One region of the Paraburkholderia sp. GAS206C genome, then DNA from elsewhere that is predicted to be linked to it. Evidence: riboswitches for the same ligand, from Rfam matches in the RefSeq annotation. Region 1 holds a riboswitch; the other holds the start of a gene.
The links. A riboswitch is a leader RNA that binds a small molecule or an ion and turns the genes downstream of it on or off. The one in region 1 is predicted to bind glycine.
Positions count from the first base shown of each region.

Region 2: linked by a shared signal. The riboswitch ahead of P3T20_RS01260 (D-amino acid dehydrogenase) and the one ahead of gcvT (glycine cleavage system aminomethyltransferase GcvT) in region 1 are both predicted to bind glycine.

Region 1 covers NZ_JBNDKR010000007.1:353,705-361,755, reverse strand. Annotated here, with positions in the region: gene P3T20_RS21330 (UvrD-helicase domain-containing protein) at 1-2,030, opposite strand, end outside; gene P3T20_RS21325 (oxidoreductase) at 2,176-3,228, shown strand; gene P3T20_RS21320 (hypothetical protein) at 3,458-3,805, shown strand; glycine riboswitch at 3,960-4,063, shown strand; glycine riboswitch at 4,110-4,271, shown strand; gene gcvT (glycine cleavage system aminomethyltransferase GcvT) at 4,356-5,474, shown strand; gene gcvH (glycine cleavage system protein GcvH) at 5,539-5,919, shown strand; gene gcvP (aminomethyl-transferring glycine dehydrogenase) at 5,995-8,051, shown strand, end outside.
Region 2 covers NZ_JBNDKR010000001.1:260,242-268,292, reverse strand. Annotated here, with positions in the region: gene speB (agmatinase) at 1-846, shown strand, start outside; gene P3T20_RS01270 (MFS transporter) at 872-2,176, opposite strand; gene P3T20_RS01265 (MarR family winged helix-turn-helix transcriptional regulator) at 2,173-2,706, opposite strand; gene P3T20_RS01260 (D-amino acid dehydrogenase) at 2,806-4,038, opposite strand; glycine riboswitch at 4,080-4,193, opposite strand; gene P3T20_RS01255 (LysR family transcriptional regulator) at 4,481-5,398, shown strand; gene P3T20_RS01250 (nuclear transport factor 2 family protein) at 5,538-5,939, shown strand; gene P3T20_RS01245 (SDR family oxidoreductase) at 6,005-6,760, shown strand; gene P3T20_RS01240 (DUF427 domain-containing protein) at 6,866-7,261, opposite strand; gene P3T20_RS01235 (SDR family NAD(P)-dependent oxidoreductase) at 7,511-8,051, opposite strand, start outside.

The DNA of each region.
Region 1 (8,051 bases):
GGGGCTTCCTCCGCCGTCGGCGGCGGCGCCTCGTCCAGTCCCATCTCAGGAATAAACCGCGACGGCTCGCACACCACCGTCTCCCGCGCACGCTTTCTCTTCTTGCACCAGTTCAGATGCAAACTGCGCTGCGCCCGCGTAATCGCCACGTACATCAGCCGGCGCTCTTCCTCGATACGCGCGTCGTCGATCGGCGCGTCGTCCGAGCCGCCGCGGTGCGGCATGATGCCTTCCTCGACGCCCACCAGAAACACGTGCGGATACTCGAGCCCCTTCGACGCATGCACCGTCGAAAGCCGCACCGCGTCCGGATCCTCCTCTTTGCCTTCGAGCATCGACATCAGCGCCACCGTCTGGATCAGGCCCAGCAGGTTCTTGCCGGTATCCGCGAGACCGTCCGCGTTGTCGTAGCCGGTCGCCTCGGAGCCCGCTTCCGGCTCGGGCTTGGTGCCCTTGCGCTTCAACCACTCCACGAATTCCAGCACGTTCTGCCATTTCGACTGAGCCTGGCGCTCGTCGAACGCGTCATAAAGGTGGGCCTCGTAGTGGATCGCGTCCATCAGGTCGTTGAGCACCTCGGTGGCCGGATCTTTTTCCGCGCGGTCGGTGAGGCGCTGCATGAAATCGCAGAAGGTGCGCAACGGCTCAACCTGGCGCACCGACAGCCGCGCCTCGATCCCGCCCATATACACCGCCTCAAACAGCGACACCTTCGCCTGACCCGCGAACGACCCGAGCGCCTCGAGCGTCGTGTTGCCCACGCCGCGCCGCGGCGTGGTGATGGCGCGGATGAAAGCAGGATCGTCGTCCGCGTTGGCGATCAGCCGCAGATACGCGCAGATATCCTTGATCTCGGCCTTGTCGAAGAACGACTGGCCGCCCGACAGTACATACGGAATCCGCTCGCGCCGCAGCACCTGCTCGAAGATCCGCGCCTGGAAATTGCCGCGATACAGGATCGCGTAGTCGCGGAACTGCGCGCGCCGCTCGAACTTGTGCGCCGACAGGCGGAACACCACGGATTCCGCTTCGTGCTCCTCGTCGTTGCAGCCCGTCACGGTGATCGTGTCGCCCATGCCGTGTTCGGACCACAGCTTCTTCTCGAACAGCTTCGGGTTGTTCGCGATCACATTATTGGCGGCCGTCAGAATCCGCACCGTCGACCGGTAGTTCTGCTCCAGCTTCACCAGATGCAGCTTCGGAAAATCCTTGCCGAGCTGCGCCAGGTTTTCCAGGGTTGCACCGCGCCAGCCGTAGATGGCCTGATCGTCGTCGCCCACCGCCGTGAACGCAGCGCGCGGGCCGGCCAGTTGCTTCAGCAGCTCGTACTGGCACGCATTAGTGTCCTGGTACTCGTCGATCAGCAGATAGCGCAGCTTGTTCTGCCACCGGTCGCGCACCGCTTCGTTCTTCGCAAAGAGCTCGGCGGGCAGGCGGATCAGATCGTCGAAATCCACCGCCTGGTAAGCGTGCAGCGTGGCGACGTAGTTGCGGTAGACAATCGCCGCCTGGTGCTCGTCCTCGTTCGCCGCAATCGCCACCGCCTCTTCCGGCATGATCAGGCCGTTTTTCCACAGCGAGATGATCGACTGGATCTTGCGGATGAAACCCTTATCCGTCGAGCCGACCTGTTCCTGGATCATGCCGAAGCAGTCGTCCGAATCCATGATCGAGAACTGCGGTTTCAGGCCCACGTGTTCGGCCTCCTGACGCAGAATCTGCACGCCGAGCGAGTGGAACGTACACACCGTCAACTGATTGACGGGCACCTTGCGGCCTTCCTTGCCGGGAGTGGTCAGCGTCTTGCCTTCGAGCAGCTTGCCGACGCGTTCGCGCATTTCCGCCGCCGCCTTGTTCGTGAAGGTAACGGCCGCGATATGTCGCGGCTCGAAGCCTTTGACTTCGATCAGGTGCGCAATTTTCTGCGTAATCACGCGCGTCTTGCCACTGCCTGCGCCGGCAAGCACAAGACAGGGACCATCGAGGTAGCGCACCGCTTCGTTTTGAGCGGGATTCAGGCCAGCGGACATCGTGTTTGGGCGGGGGGTATTGCGGGTTGAGGGTGCGGGCAGGGATGCTAACACGAAGCCGGTGACGGCTCGGACATGCCACAATTACAGGCCGCGCGTCGTCGCCGCGGTGGCAAAGCGGCGCGCATTCTTGCAGGAAACTCACATGTCTGCACCGCTGAAAACAGGATTGATGGGTTACGGTTTTGCTGGCGCCACCTTCCACGCGCCGGTGATCGAGCACTGCGGCCGGGCCACGGTCGCTGCGATCGCGACAAGCAAGCCCGAGCCGGCTCGGGCCGACTATCCGCACGCCAAAGTCGTGCCCGATCTCGATGCGCTGCTCGCGCTCGACGACATCCAATGCGTGGTGATTGCCACGCCAAATGACACCCACTTCGACTTCGCCAAACGCACGCTCGAAGCCGGCAAGCACGTGGTGGTCGACAAACCGGTCACGCTGACGGCCACGGAGGCGCTCACGCTCGCCAACCTGGCGCTGGCGCGAGGCCTCACCTTCGCGCCGTTCCACAACCGTCGCTGGGACGGCGATTTCCTCACCGTTCGCGACCTGCTCGCCAGCGGTGAGCTGGGCCGTATTACCCACTACGAGTCGCATTTCGACCGCTTCCGTCCGGATGTGCGGCCGCGCTGGCGCGAGGAAGCGTCGCGTGGCGGCGGCCTGCTGTTCGATCTCGGGCCGCATCTGATCGACCAGGCGCTGGCGCTCTTCGGCACGCCCGCCACGGTGTCGGCCACCGTCAAAACGCATCGCGATGGCGGGGGCGCCACCGACTACGTTCATCTGCAGCTGGGCTACGCGGATCTCGAAGTCGTGCTGCACGCGACCACCCTCACCGCGCTCGCGCCGCCGCGCTTTGCAATCGACGGCACGCGCGGCAGCTACGTCAAGCGTGAACTCGACACCCAGGAAGATCAGTTGCGAGCGGGTTTGCGCCCGGGTGACGCCGGCTTTGCTGGCGGCAACCCGGCGGGTCTGCTGCGCGTACTGGACGCGAGCAATCAGGAAACCGAACGCGCCCTGCCGACCCGCGACGGCGACTATATCGGCTTCTACCGCTCGCTGGCGGCAGCCATCCTCGATGGCGAGCGTTTCCCGGTCAGCCCTCAGGACGCCGTCGACGTCATGACGATCATCGAACTGGCCGCGCGCAGCGAAGAGGAAGGCCGGCGCCTGCCCTTTGAACGAATCCGCTGAGATCGCCGCGCAAGTCTCAGCTTACATGCTGACAACCGCTGCTAACAGTTCCGAAAGGGACGCTCCGTTACAATATGTTTCTGAATTAAGGTCATCGTGTGGCTGCGGCTAGCCGTTGCTTCACGATATCGATCTAACCGTCGATCAAGACCACGACGACCGCAGGCAACTGCATGGGACCGGAGTAAGCGCTCAAGCGCTAACTCCGACCAACAAAAGGAGAGTACGCATGCAACGTTTCACCCGTGCGCTGGCAAGTCTGGCACTGGTTTCTTCGCTGGCCGCCTGTGTGGTCCCGCAACAGGCACCGCCCCCGGGACCTAACCCGCACGAAATCGCAGTTCAGCGCCTGAATCAGGTTTACGGTCGTGCCGACAACCTGAGCCGCCGCATCGACAATCACGTCAATCAAGGCTACTACCCGCCCCCGCAAGGTGGCGCGCTGCATCACCGCCTCGACGTGATCCGTCAGGAAGCGCGTGACATGTCTGCCCAGCATGGTGGTGGCCTGTCGGGTGAAGAGCAGCGCGTGCTGAACCAGGAACTCGACGGCGCAGCACACGCGATCGGCGAGTAAGCCGCTCAGTCAATCTGTTCGGCAATTCGCTGTGAAAGCACAGGCGCGGGGGTCATTCCCCGCGCTTTTTTTTGGCGCTCGCACCGCCCGCTGCACCGCCGCATAGCTCTCTAAAGCCTTCATTTGACAAGCCTCGGGGCCTCGCGTACATTCGCCGCACGCGTCGGGAGAGAGCGTTGGCCGCCATGTTTTTTGCGGGCCGCGCCGCCGAAGGGGCACACCCACAAACTCTCAGGCAAAAGGACCGGCTGCGTCGAAGAACCCGTCTGATTCCGGCATCGTCCGGGCTTCATCAGGCACCGGTTTTTCGCACTCTGGAGAGCGGCAGTAGCCACCGGCATCGACCATCATCGAGCCAGGCAGGCTGCCCACCGAAGGGGCGCGCGTTTCACCGTGATGGCTTGCAGGCACTTGCGAACCCGCCCGGCAGCGCAATCTCTCAGGTATCGAGGACAGAGGGGTCATGCATGGCATCGCTCGCAGGCTTTTGGCCGCGAGGAATGAAGCCGCATGGCCTTTTTGTTATCCGTCGAGATTGCCTGAGGCCCTGATGACCGAACTCAAACACACCCCGCTTAACGCCACCCATCGCGCGCTGAAGGCCCGCATGGTCGATTTCGGCGGCTGGGACATGCCCGTCAACTACGGCTCGCAAATCGACGAACACCACGCGGTGCGCACCGACGCCGGCATGTTCGACGTGTCGCACATGTGTGTGGTCGATTTCACCGGTGAGCGCGTCCGCGCGTTTTTCGAACACGCAATCGCTAACAACGTGGGCAAGCTGCAAGCGCCGGGCAAGGCGCTCTACACCTGCCTGCTGAACCCGAACGGCGGCGTGATCGACGATCTGATCGTCTATTTCTTCTCCGAAACCCACTTCCGCCTGGTGGTCAATGCCGCCACCGCAGAAAAGGACATCGCCTGGTTCGGCAAGCTCAACGCCGAAGGCGGCTATGGCCTGACCATCACGCCGCGCCGCGATCTGTCGATCGTCGCCGTGCAAGGTCCGAACGCCCGCGAAAAGGTCTGGCAAGTCGCGCCGTCCACCCGTACGTCCACCGAACTCCTCAAGCCGTTTAACGCCGCCATCGTCGAGAACACGCCGTTCGGCGAGTTGATGGTTGCCCGCACCGGCTACACCGGCGAAGACGGTTTCGAAATCGTGCTGCCTTCCACGTCCGTCTGCGAGTTCTGGGACGCATTGGTGCGTCAGGGCGTGCGCCCCGCCGGTCTCGGCGCGCGCGACACGCTGCGCCTCGAAGCCGGCATGAATCTGTACGGCCAGGACATGGACGACAATGTCTCGCCGCTTGACGCCGGTCTCGCCTGGACCGTGGATCTGAATTCGCCGCGCGACTTCGTCGGCAAGGCGAAGCTCGAAGCCGACGGTTGCCAGTGCGCTTTCGTCGGATTGATCCTGCAAAAGGAAAACGGCAAGGCTGCCGGCGTGCTGCGCGCCCATCAGAAGGTCGTCACGCCGCACGGTGAAGGTGAAATCACTAGCGGTACATTCTCGCCCACCATGCAGGAATCCATCGCCTTCGCACGCGTGCCGAAGGACGTGAAGCCCGGCGATGTCGTCCACGTGCAAATCCGTGACAAAGCCCTTCCCGCAAGCGTGGTAAAACTGCCGTTCGTGCGCAACGGCAAAGTTCTTGCTGCTTAAGCTTTCGTTGCGCGCGCTTCCTCCTTTTTAAGTTTTTACCGTACACACCGCACAGGAGCATCCGATGAGCATCCCGGCCGATCTGAAATACACCGAATCGCACGAATGGGTCCGCACCGAAGCAGACGGCACGCTGACGGTCGGCATTACCGACCACGCGCAAGAAGCGCTCGGCGACATCGTCTTCTTCGAAGTCCAGGAACTGGGCAAGACCGTTAGCGCCGGCGACACCGTCGCCGTCATCGAATCCGTGAAAGCCGCCTCCGATATCTACGCGCCGGTCTCGGGCGAAATCATCGAAGCCAACACGGCTGTCGCCGACACGCCCGACTCCGTCAACAGCACGCCGTATGACAGCTGGCTGTTCAAGATCAAGCCGGCAGCCGATGCAACGCATGACCGCCTGATCGACGCCGACGCGTACAGCAAGTCGATCGGCGAGTAAGTTATTTCAAACCCGCTTTAACCGTCAGGTGCGGCGTCCGACGAACGCGGACGGCCGCACCGCCAGGAACACCCCATGAAGCTCGAACACCCGGATCGTCTGATGAACCGCACTCCTCTCTCGCTCGCCGCGCTCGAAGTGCATGACGCCTTCGCTGAACGGCATATCGGCCCGGATTCGGCCGACAGCCAGGCGATGCTCGAAGCCCTCGGCTTCGCCTCGCGCGCCGCGCTGATCGACGCCGTGATTCCGAAGACGATCCGCCGCACCGAAACGCTGCCGCTCGGCCCCTTCGCGCAACCGAAGAGCGAGGCCGAAGCGCTCGCCGCGCTGCGTGAGCTGGCCGACAAGAACCAGGTGTTCCGCTCGTATATCGGGCAGGGCTATTACAACGCGCACACCCCGACGGTGATCCTGCGCAACGTACTCGAAAATCCGGCGTGGTACACGGCTTACACGCCGTATCAGCCGGAAATCTCGCAAGGCCGTCTCGAAGCGCTGCTGAACTTCCAGCAGATGATCATCGACCTGACCGGCCTCGCCATCTCCAACGCATCGCTGCTCGACGAGGCCACCGCCGCCGCCGAAGCGATGACGCTGCTGCAACGCGTGGGCAAGCCGAAGTCGAACGTGTTCTACGTCGCCGACGACGTGCTGCCGCAAACCATCGAAGTGGTGAAGACGCGCGCTACGCCGGTGGGCATCGAAGTGAAGGTTGGCCCGGCTGCGGATGCCGCGAGCGCCAACGCCTTCGGCGTGCTGCTGCAATACCCGGGCGTGAACGGCGATGTGCGCGACTACCGTGCCCTGGCTGAAGCTGTCCATGCTGCAGGCGGCTATGTGGTGGTTGCCGCCGATCTGCTCGCGCTCACGCTGCTCACGCCGCCGGGCGAATGGGGCGCGGACGTGGCTGTCGGCAACACGCAGCGTTTCGGCGTGCCGGTCGGCTTCGGCGGTCCGCACGCGGCATATCTCGCCGTGCGCGACGAATTCAAGCGGCAAATGCCGGGCCGTCTCGTTGGCGTCACTGTCGACGCACAGGGCAAGCCCGCGCTGCGTCTCGCGCTGCAAACGCGCGAACAGCACATCCGCCGCGAAAAGGCGACTTCGAACGTGTGTACCGCGCAGGCGTTGCTCGCGATCATGGCCAGCATGTACGCGGTGTATCACGGCCCGCAAGGTCTGAAGACGATTGCCCAGCGTGTGAACCGCGTCGCCGCGCTGCTGGCGGCCGGTGCGAAAAAGCTCGGCTATACGCTCGTCAACGAAGCATTCTTCGACACGCTCACGTTCGAAACCGGCGCCTGCACCCAGGCGCTGCACGACGCGGCGGTCGCCAAACGCATCAACCTGCGCCGCGTGAGCGACACGCGCGTCGGCATCTCGCTCGACGAAACCACCAAGCGCAGCGACCTCGCCGATCTGCTGGCCGTGTTCGCGCAAGCGGCGTTCGTGAGCGAAGTGCCACAAATCGACGCGCTCGACGCCGAACTGCCCGCGGAAAGCTCCGTGCCGGCCGCGCTCGAACGCACCAGCGCGTATCTCACGCACCATGTGTTCAACCGCCATCATTCGGAAACGGAAATGCTGCGCTACCTGCGCAGCCTCTCCGACAAGGACCTGGCGCTCGACCGCTCGATGATCCCGCTCGGCTCCTGCACGATGAAGCTGAACGCGACCTCGGAAATGCTGCCGGTCACGTGGCCTGAGTTCGGTCAGATTCACCCGTTCGCGCCGGCTGAGCAAACTGTCGGCTACCGCGAAATGATCGATCAGCTCGAGCAGATGCTCGTGGCGGCGACCGGTTACGCAGCAGTTTCACTGCAACCGAACGCCGGCTCGCAAGGTGAGTACGCGGGTCTGTTGATCATCCACGCTTATCACGCTTCGCGCGGCGAAGGTCATCGCAGCGTCTGCCTGATTCCCGCTTCGGCGCACGGCACGAACCCGGCGTCGGCGCAGATGGCCGGCATGCAGGTCGTGGTGGTCGCCTGCGATGCGCAAGGCAACGTCGATATTGAAGACCTGAAGGCGAAGGCCGCGCAACACGCCGACAAGCTGGCTGCGATCATGATCACGTACCCGTCGACGCACGGCGTGTTCGAAGCCAACGTGCGCGAAATCTGCGAGAT
Region 2 (8,051 bases), on a different contig from region 1:
GACGGTGTCGACGTGGCTATTTCGGGTGTTCCACTCGATCTGGCGACCACCTTTCGCTCCGGTGCGCGCCTCGGTCCCGCTGCGGTGCGTGCGGCAAGCGTGCAGTTGTCCGAGTTGTACCCTTATCCGTGGGGCTTCAATCCGTTCGACGATCTCGCCGTGACCGACTACGGCGACTGCTGGTTCGACGCGCACAATCCGCTGACTATCAAGCCCGCAATCGTCGAGCATGCGCGCACGATCCTGCGCTCGGATGCGAAGATGCTGACGCTGGGTGGCGATCACTACATCACCTATCCGCTGCTGATCGCGCATGCCGAGAAGTATGGCAAGCCGCTGTCGCTGATCCACTTCGACGCACACTGCGATACTTGGGCCGACGACAGCCCGGACAGCCTGAATCACGGCTCAATGTTCTACAAGGCGGTCAAGGACGGCCTGATCGACCCGCAGACCTCGGTGCAGGTCGGCATCCGCACGTGGAACGACGACTTCATGGGCATCAATATCCTCGATGCCGCGTGGGTGCACGAGCACGGTACGCGAGCCTCGGTGGAGCGGATCATGTCGATTGTCGGCGAGCGTCCCGCGTATCTGACCTTCGATATCGACTGCCTCGACCCGGCCTTTGCACCGGGTACGGGCACGCCGGTCGCAGGCGGCCTGTCGTCGGCGCAAGGGCTGGCGATCGTGCGCGGCCTGACCGGTGTGAATCTGATTGGCGCCGATGTCGTGGAAGTGGCGCCGGCCTATGATCAGAGCGAGATCACCGCGATTGCCGCGGCGCATATTGCATGCGATGTGTTGTGCCTGTGGCGGCAGCGCAAGGTAGCCGGTACACGTTGATGCTTCAGCGGCACTGACGTTGGCGTTAGCTCGTGGAGGACGCTCCGCGCGGCTGACGCCGGCCCTCGAGCAGACCCAGCGTGTAGACGGCGAGTGCGCCGCTCGCCAGCGCCAACTGCCATATCAGCATGTCGTTGCCGAGCGCTTTCATTGCAAAACCGGCGAGCAAAGGGCCGACAATCGAACTGGCGCAGAAAGTCAGCGAAATCAGCCGCATATTGCGAATGAGTGCGGCTTTCGCGCCGGAGGCCGCGGCGTAGACACCGAGCGTGAGGAATGCGCTGTTCAGACCGCCTAGCAGCAGCGCGCTCGCGCTGAGCAGCCATGAAGCGGGCGCTGCGAGTCCGAATGAGACAATCGATAGCGCACTGATTGCGGCGCAAAACATGACCGCCGTCGGCAGGTCAGTGCGATCCGCTAGCCAGCCGACTGGAAACTGCAGGACCATGCCGCCAACGCCGAAACAGGTCAGCAGTGTGGCGGTCTGTGTGACGCTTAGGCCGCGGCCATTGGCGAAGAGGGGAAAGAGGCCGAATAGCGCGCCATCGCCCAGGCCGCCTACCACCACGACCACCATGCCCAGGGCGATCAGCGGGTCGATACCGTTTGCCTGCCTGCTGGCGGCGTGCTGAGCGGACCGGGCGGCCTGGAGAGCATCGGCGGCTTCGTCAGATTCGGTATCGTCAGGAACTTCATCAGGAACTTCATCAGGAACTTCATGAACCCCGGACGCGCGAGCGAGTTGGCTGCTTTGTGTGTTTGCGTCACCGGCGGCATCGGAACCTGCCAGCCAGAGCGGGACGGCCGCGGCGAACGTACATGCCGCGCCGGCTATAAAAATGATCGGCCCGTCGACCCCGCACCACGCAGCAAGCGCTGGACCAATCACCCCCGCGACGGCGATCAACGCTTCGTGCATGCCGACCACGCGCCCGCTGGCATCCGCAGGAACCAGCCGGTAAAGCCAGGTCTCGTTCGCGATCCAGCGCAGCCCCATGCCGAGTCCGATCAGAAAGCCGGGGACGATCCATAGAGGCCAGGTTAGTGCGCGGATGCTGGCGAAGGCGATGACCGTTGCCGCCAGCGCGAGCAACACGGTGCGCCTGGCGCCGAACCGCTCCACCAGCCGTGGCGCCGAAAGCAACCCGGTAAACATGCCCGCCCACTGAACTGCGGAAAAGAGCCCGGCTCGCGGTGCGTCGAGCCCTTGATGAGCCAGCCACACAGGCAAGACCATGAAGCCGATGCCGAACTGGCCGATCTGCGTGAACGCCGACACGGCGGTCAGCGCTCCAATCGCACGCCAGCGTGCAGAGACCGCGGAATTCATGCGCCGCTCCGCTGTGGCATGGGCAAGCCCTGGTCGCGGCATTCGACCGGGCAGCCTGCCTTCAGGCAAGGGCCCTCGTCGCACAGACGACACAGCTGCATGGCATGCGCTGGATCACGCGTTTCATGCCAGAGAATCTTGATCAGCAGGTCTTCGAACACGATGCGTTCGTCCGCGTCGAGACGGCTGACCACGCGCTGCAACATCCGTTCGCGCGCGGTCTGCATGCGCTTTGCTTCACGCTTGCCGGTGGCGGTGAGGGCGAGCGCTACAGCGCGCTTGTCGGGGCCGGGCTTTTTCTCGATCAGGCCCGCTTCGACGAGCCCCGCCACCGCACGGACCGCCGCCGGATGCGAAAGGTCCACCGCATCGCGCAGTACTTCGATGGACGAATCGGGGTACTGGCCAACGGCGTTGAGCATGGCGCGCGCCGTGGGGCCGGCGAGGGCGGCCACGGTGTTCAGCGCGTTCATCTCGTCTGTCACCAGCAGGGCGAGTACGCCGAGGAGGTTTTCGGTGCGCTGCGTCATGACGATGCCTCAACGTGTGCAGTGTGCATATATGCATGATGCACACGTTGAGGCGAGAGCGCAAGCTGCTTCTGAACGCCCGCGAGCAGCCGGAGAGGGCTAGGCCGCGCGCCGGCTGGTCTGCTCGATCACGTCCGCTACACCTGCAGCCGTGGCCGCCGAAAGTGTCCAGCCGAGATGCCCGTGGCCGGTGTTATAGAACACGCCCGGCAAACGGCCTTTGCCCACCTTCGGCAACATGCTCGGCAGCATGGGGCGCAGACCGGCCCACGGTATGACGCGCGACGTATTCACCTGCGGAAAATAACGGCGCGTCCAGTCGACCAGGGGCGCAATCCGTTCGGCCCTGATATCGCGGTTGAAGCCGTTGATTTCAGCGGTTCCTGCCACGCGGAAGCGATCGGCGCCGAGGCGGCTGGTGACGATCTTCGCGCTGTCGTCGAGCAGGCTGACCCACGGAGCGCCTTGCTGGCTCGCTTCATCGTCGAGACAGACGGTGATCGAATAACCTTTGACGGGGTAGATGTTGACGTGGTCGCCCAGCATCGAGGCGAATTCGCGGCTCCTGACACCGGCGCACACCACGACCCGCGCAAACGACTGCTGAAACGGCTGCCCCGTTTTCGTGGCCGCAATGCTGAACGCGCCCGTCTGATCACGCGTGATCGAAGCAATCTCCGTGTCGTAATGGAATTCGACACCTTGGCGTTCGCATGCCTGAGCGAGACCGCGCGTGAACTTGTGAATATCGCCGGTCGAATCGGACGGTGTAAAGAAACCGCCGTGGAAGGTGCCGTCGAGCGCGGGCTCGATCCGGTGGATTTCGTCAGCGCTTACGGGCTCGCGCTCGAGACCGCCTTCCTTGAGCAATGCATTCACCTTCGCGGCTGCATCGAACTCCTTGCGGGTTTTGTACACGTGCAGGATGCCGCGCCGTTCGAGGTCGAAATCGATCCCCTCGCGTTCCGCCATCGAAAACAGATGCTGCCGCGCGGCAATCGCGAGCCGCACGGTTTCAATCGTGTTCGCGCGGTAGTGCGGAATCTGCCGCAGAAATTCACCCATCCACGAGTACTTGTGCCAGTTCGGCAGGGGATTGAGCAGGAGCGGTGCGTCGCGGGTCAGCATCCAGCGCAGGCCCTTGAGGACCGTCGCGGTGCTGTTCCACACTTCCGCGTTGCTGGCCGAGAGCTGGCCGCCGTTGGCGAAAGAGGTTTCCATCGCAGCATAGCGATGGCGTTCGAACACGGTGACGTTGAAGCCGCGTTGCGCAAGGGCGTAAGCGGTCGTGACGCCGGTAATGCCGGCGCCGATGATGGCTATACGTGACATGTCATGGTCCAGAGTGAGTGAGCACGGCCGTTTCCGGCTTCCATGCCCCATCTGTCCATGTACCTGAGAGTTTCTTTCCGTGTGCATCCCGTTGCCGGGCGGACGGAAATCCCCTTCGGTGGGCGCTGAAAGCGCCGCTCTCCAGATGTTCCCGCTGGGCGGTCCTTGTGCCTGAGAGTTTCCGGGGCGGTTGCTCCGTCGGCGCCGCCACCGCCTTTCGGCGTGACAGTCTCTCCCGCGACAGCGTGTAGAACGGCGTAAAGGTAGCCTTTCCCAAAAGATTGGGCAAGCGATTTCTGTAATGCGGCCTGGTTCGAACATCAGGATGACACGCGACCCGGCAACCATGCACTGGATTCGCCTGACATTTGCGAAATATGCATCAATCGTATAGCCTTTGCCCAGGCTCACCCGCCTCCAGCAACCACCTACAGCCGCCACCGTGAAGGACATCCTCTCCCTCAAGCTTTACACCCGTGTCGCCCGTCTTGGCAGCTTCTCCGCTGCGGCGCGCGAATGCGGGCTGTCGCAATCGCAGGTATCGCGCATCATCGCCGATCTGGAAACCGACCTCGGCGCGCGGCTGCTCACGCGGACCACGCGTGCCGTCGTGCTGACCGAGGCCGGCGCCGAGTTCCTCGCGCGCCTCGATTCAATCCTGATCGCGCTCGAAGACGCCGAACACAGCGTACGCGATGGCGGCGAACTGCGCGGCATGCTGCGCATGAGCATGCCGGCCAGTGTGGCGATTCGCGAGGTCATCCCGCGTCTAACACCGTTTCTCGAACTTCATCCGGAGCTACGTCTGCAGGTTTTGCTGGGCGACCGTCCGCAGGATCTCGTCAAGGATGCGGTGGATGTCGCTATCCGGCTCGGGCGGCTGGTCGATTCGAGCGCAACCGCCACGCTGATTACGCAGATCCAGCGCGTGATCATCGCCTCGCGCGACTATGTGGACCGTTATGGCGCGCCGGAGAGGCCGGAGGATCTCACGCGGCATCGCATCGTCGGCGGGCCGGCGTCGGTGGTCCCGTCGGGCTGGAAATTCGAGCGTGCGGGCGAAGAGGTGGTGGTCGATCTCGAAGCGCATTTTTCGACCAACGAAAACGAGGGCGCCGTCGCTGCCGCGGTAGGGGGCATCGGCATTACCTCCACGACCGAATGGGCGTGCCGGCGCGAGTTGGCCGATGGTTCGCTCGTCAGGCTGCTGGCCGACTGGACGACCGACGACGTCCCAGTGCATGCGTACTTTCCAATGGGCCGGGCAACCCGCGCGGCAGGGCGCGCAGTCGTCGAACACCTCATGGCCGATCTGCGCCGTGAAGCGCGGCCATCTATGCGCCGCATACATAAGAGATAGCGAAAAAGAGCGGCTACCGCTGCCGCTCAGCCGCCGTTATCTTTACTTCACCACGCAACCGTTCCGGCTCTGCGTTCCGTCGACGTCCGGGACGTCCGGCGGCGCTTCGACTCATCTACCTTCATCTATCGAGACTGACATGAGCACAACCACGCCTGAGCAGAACAAGGCCCTCGTCCTCGAGGCTTTCGATACGCTTTTCAACAAGCGCGACTACGCGGCCGCCGAACGCTTCTGGTCGGACCGCTATATCCAGCACAGCGCACACATTGCACCGGGGCGCGACGGGCTGTTCGGTCTGATCCGCACGCTGCCTGACACGCTACGTTATGAGAACCAGCTGATCGTGGCCGAAGGCGACTACGTGATCGCGCATGGCCGTTTCTCCGGCAGCGGCAGGCCAGCCGCGTGGATTGCAGCGGACGTGGTCCGCTTCGAAGACGGCAAGCTCGCCGAGCACTGGGACGTATTGCAGGACGAGGCAACCAGGGAGCAATCCGCGAGCGGTCTGCCGATGTTCGGCGACCGTTTCCCGGAGTAAAGTCCTAGCCCAGAAACATTGGACTCCGAAACCACGATGCCTTGAAAATTATTTAGGACACCATCATGAAACTGACAGGAAACACGATTTTTATCACAGGCGGCACCTCGGGTATCGGGCGTGCATTGGCCGAGGCGCTGCATCAGCGCGGCAACAAGGTGATCATTAGCGGACGCCGTCGCGGCCTTCTCGACGAGGTGGTCGCAGCCAACCCCGGCATGGCCGCCATCGAGCTGGACATGACTGACGCGGCAAGCATCGAGCGGGCCGCGGCGCAACTGATCCGCGACTATCCCGACTTCAACGTGCTGATCAATAACGCCGGCATCATGCAACCGGATAGCGCTGCGGGCCGGATCGACGATGTGCTGCTGGTTTCTACCGTCGAGACCAATCTGATCGGGCCGATCCGCATGACCTCGGCGCTGCTCGGGCATCTCAAGACGAAGAACAATGCGGTGGTCGCTTATACGACCTCAGTGCTGGCGTTCGTGCCGCTGGCCGTGACTGCAGTGTATTCGTCGACCAAGGCCGCGTTGCATTCATACATCATGTCGCAGCGCTTCATGTTGCGCGATACCACGGTGCGAGTCCTCGAAATCGCGCCGCCGTGGGTGCGCACCGACCTGATGAACAGCCGCGAAGCTGAACAGGCGATGCCGCTGGATGCGTTTATCAACGAGACTATCGCAGTGCTCGGTACGGACACCGATGAGGTGCTGGTGGACGCGGCCATGCTGTTCCGCGGCAATCCCGGGCCGGGTGAGCATGAACTCGTGAACGGGTTCAATGCCCAGATGGTCGAGGTGTTTGGCGGGTGAGCGGTCGTCTGTGGAAGATCGTTGAAGAGAGGGACCGCGTGAGCAAGCCGGGAGGCTGCTCACGCGGTAAGTCATAACCGTCATGAAGTCGCGAAGTTCGCCGGCTCAGGCGTGCACTTCGATCGAATCTACACGGTCCGGATAGAAGGCGAGGTGATCCTTGATTGCCGCGACTGCCGTGTACGGATGTTCATAGGTCCAGACCGAATTGACCGAACGCTCTCCGCCGGACGGGATCGAGAAATACGAGCAATCGCCTTTGTACGGACAATAGGTCGTATGTTCGGTGCGCTCCAGCAGCGTCATGTCCGTGTCCTTTCTGGGGATGTACAGGACAGCAGGGTAGGCCGCTTCGCGCAACGTCAATGCTTCGCGGGTGTCGGCGATCACCTTGCCGCCGAGCTTGACGACGATGCGCGCCGGATTCGGCTCGACGGTGATCGGATGATCGGCGCCTGGAATCTTGACGGTCTTGCCTGTCTGGTTCAGGTTGCTTGACATTGAAACACTCCTTGGGTTGATTCGCCGCGCAGCGTGGGCCGCGCTCGGCGAGACGGGTGTTGCGGGCCACTGCCGCTATGATCGGCCCTTTGACGATTTTGCGCAGGAACCATGACGCGACCGGTGCCAGGTCTTCCACGAGTGTCTCGGTGCCTGTCACACGCGGTTCGATCACATGAAGACAGGCTAGACCATACGCGTTCGGACGTCCGGCGAAATAACAAAGGCCGCCTCCGGATTACTGTTCAATCAGAGCTTCGAGCCGCCATCCACGTGCAGCGTGTCGCCCGTGACCCAGCGGGCTGCATCGGAAGCGAGGAACGCGACCGCACCGGCAATGTCGTCGGGCTGCGCGATGCGCTTCAATGCCTGCATGCCTAGCGTGATGTCGCGACCGGCATCCGTCTTCGTGAAGTTCGACATGTCGGTGGCGACTACGCCAGGCGCAACCGCATTCACGCGAATGCCACGTTCGCCGAGTGCGGAGGCGAAATGCTTGACGAGCGTATCGACCGCGCCTTTGGTCGAGGCATAGGCCGACAGCACGCCCACCGCGGAATGGGCGGCAAGCGACGACAGCAGCACGACGCTACTGCCCTGGCCAAGCACCGGCAGCAACTGTTGCACGAGGAAGTAGGGCGCCCGCACATTCACCGCGAACAGATCGTCGAAATCTTCAACGGTGGTGTCCTCGATGCTCGCGGCCTTGGAGATGCCGGCATTGGCCACCAGAACGTCCAGCCGTTCGCCGACCATTTCACGCACGGCTGCTGCCAGCTTGTGCGGACCG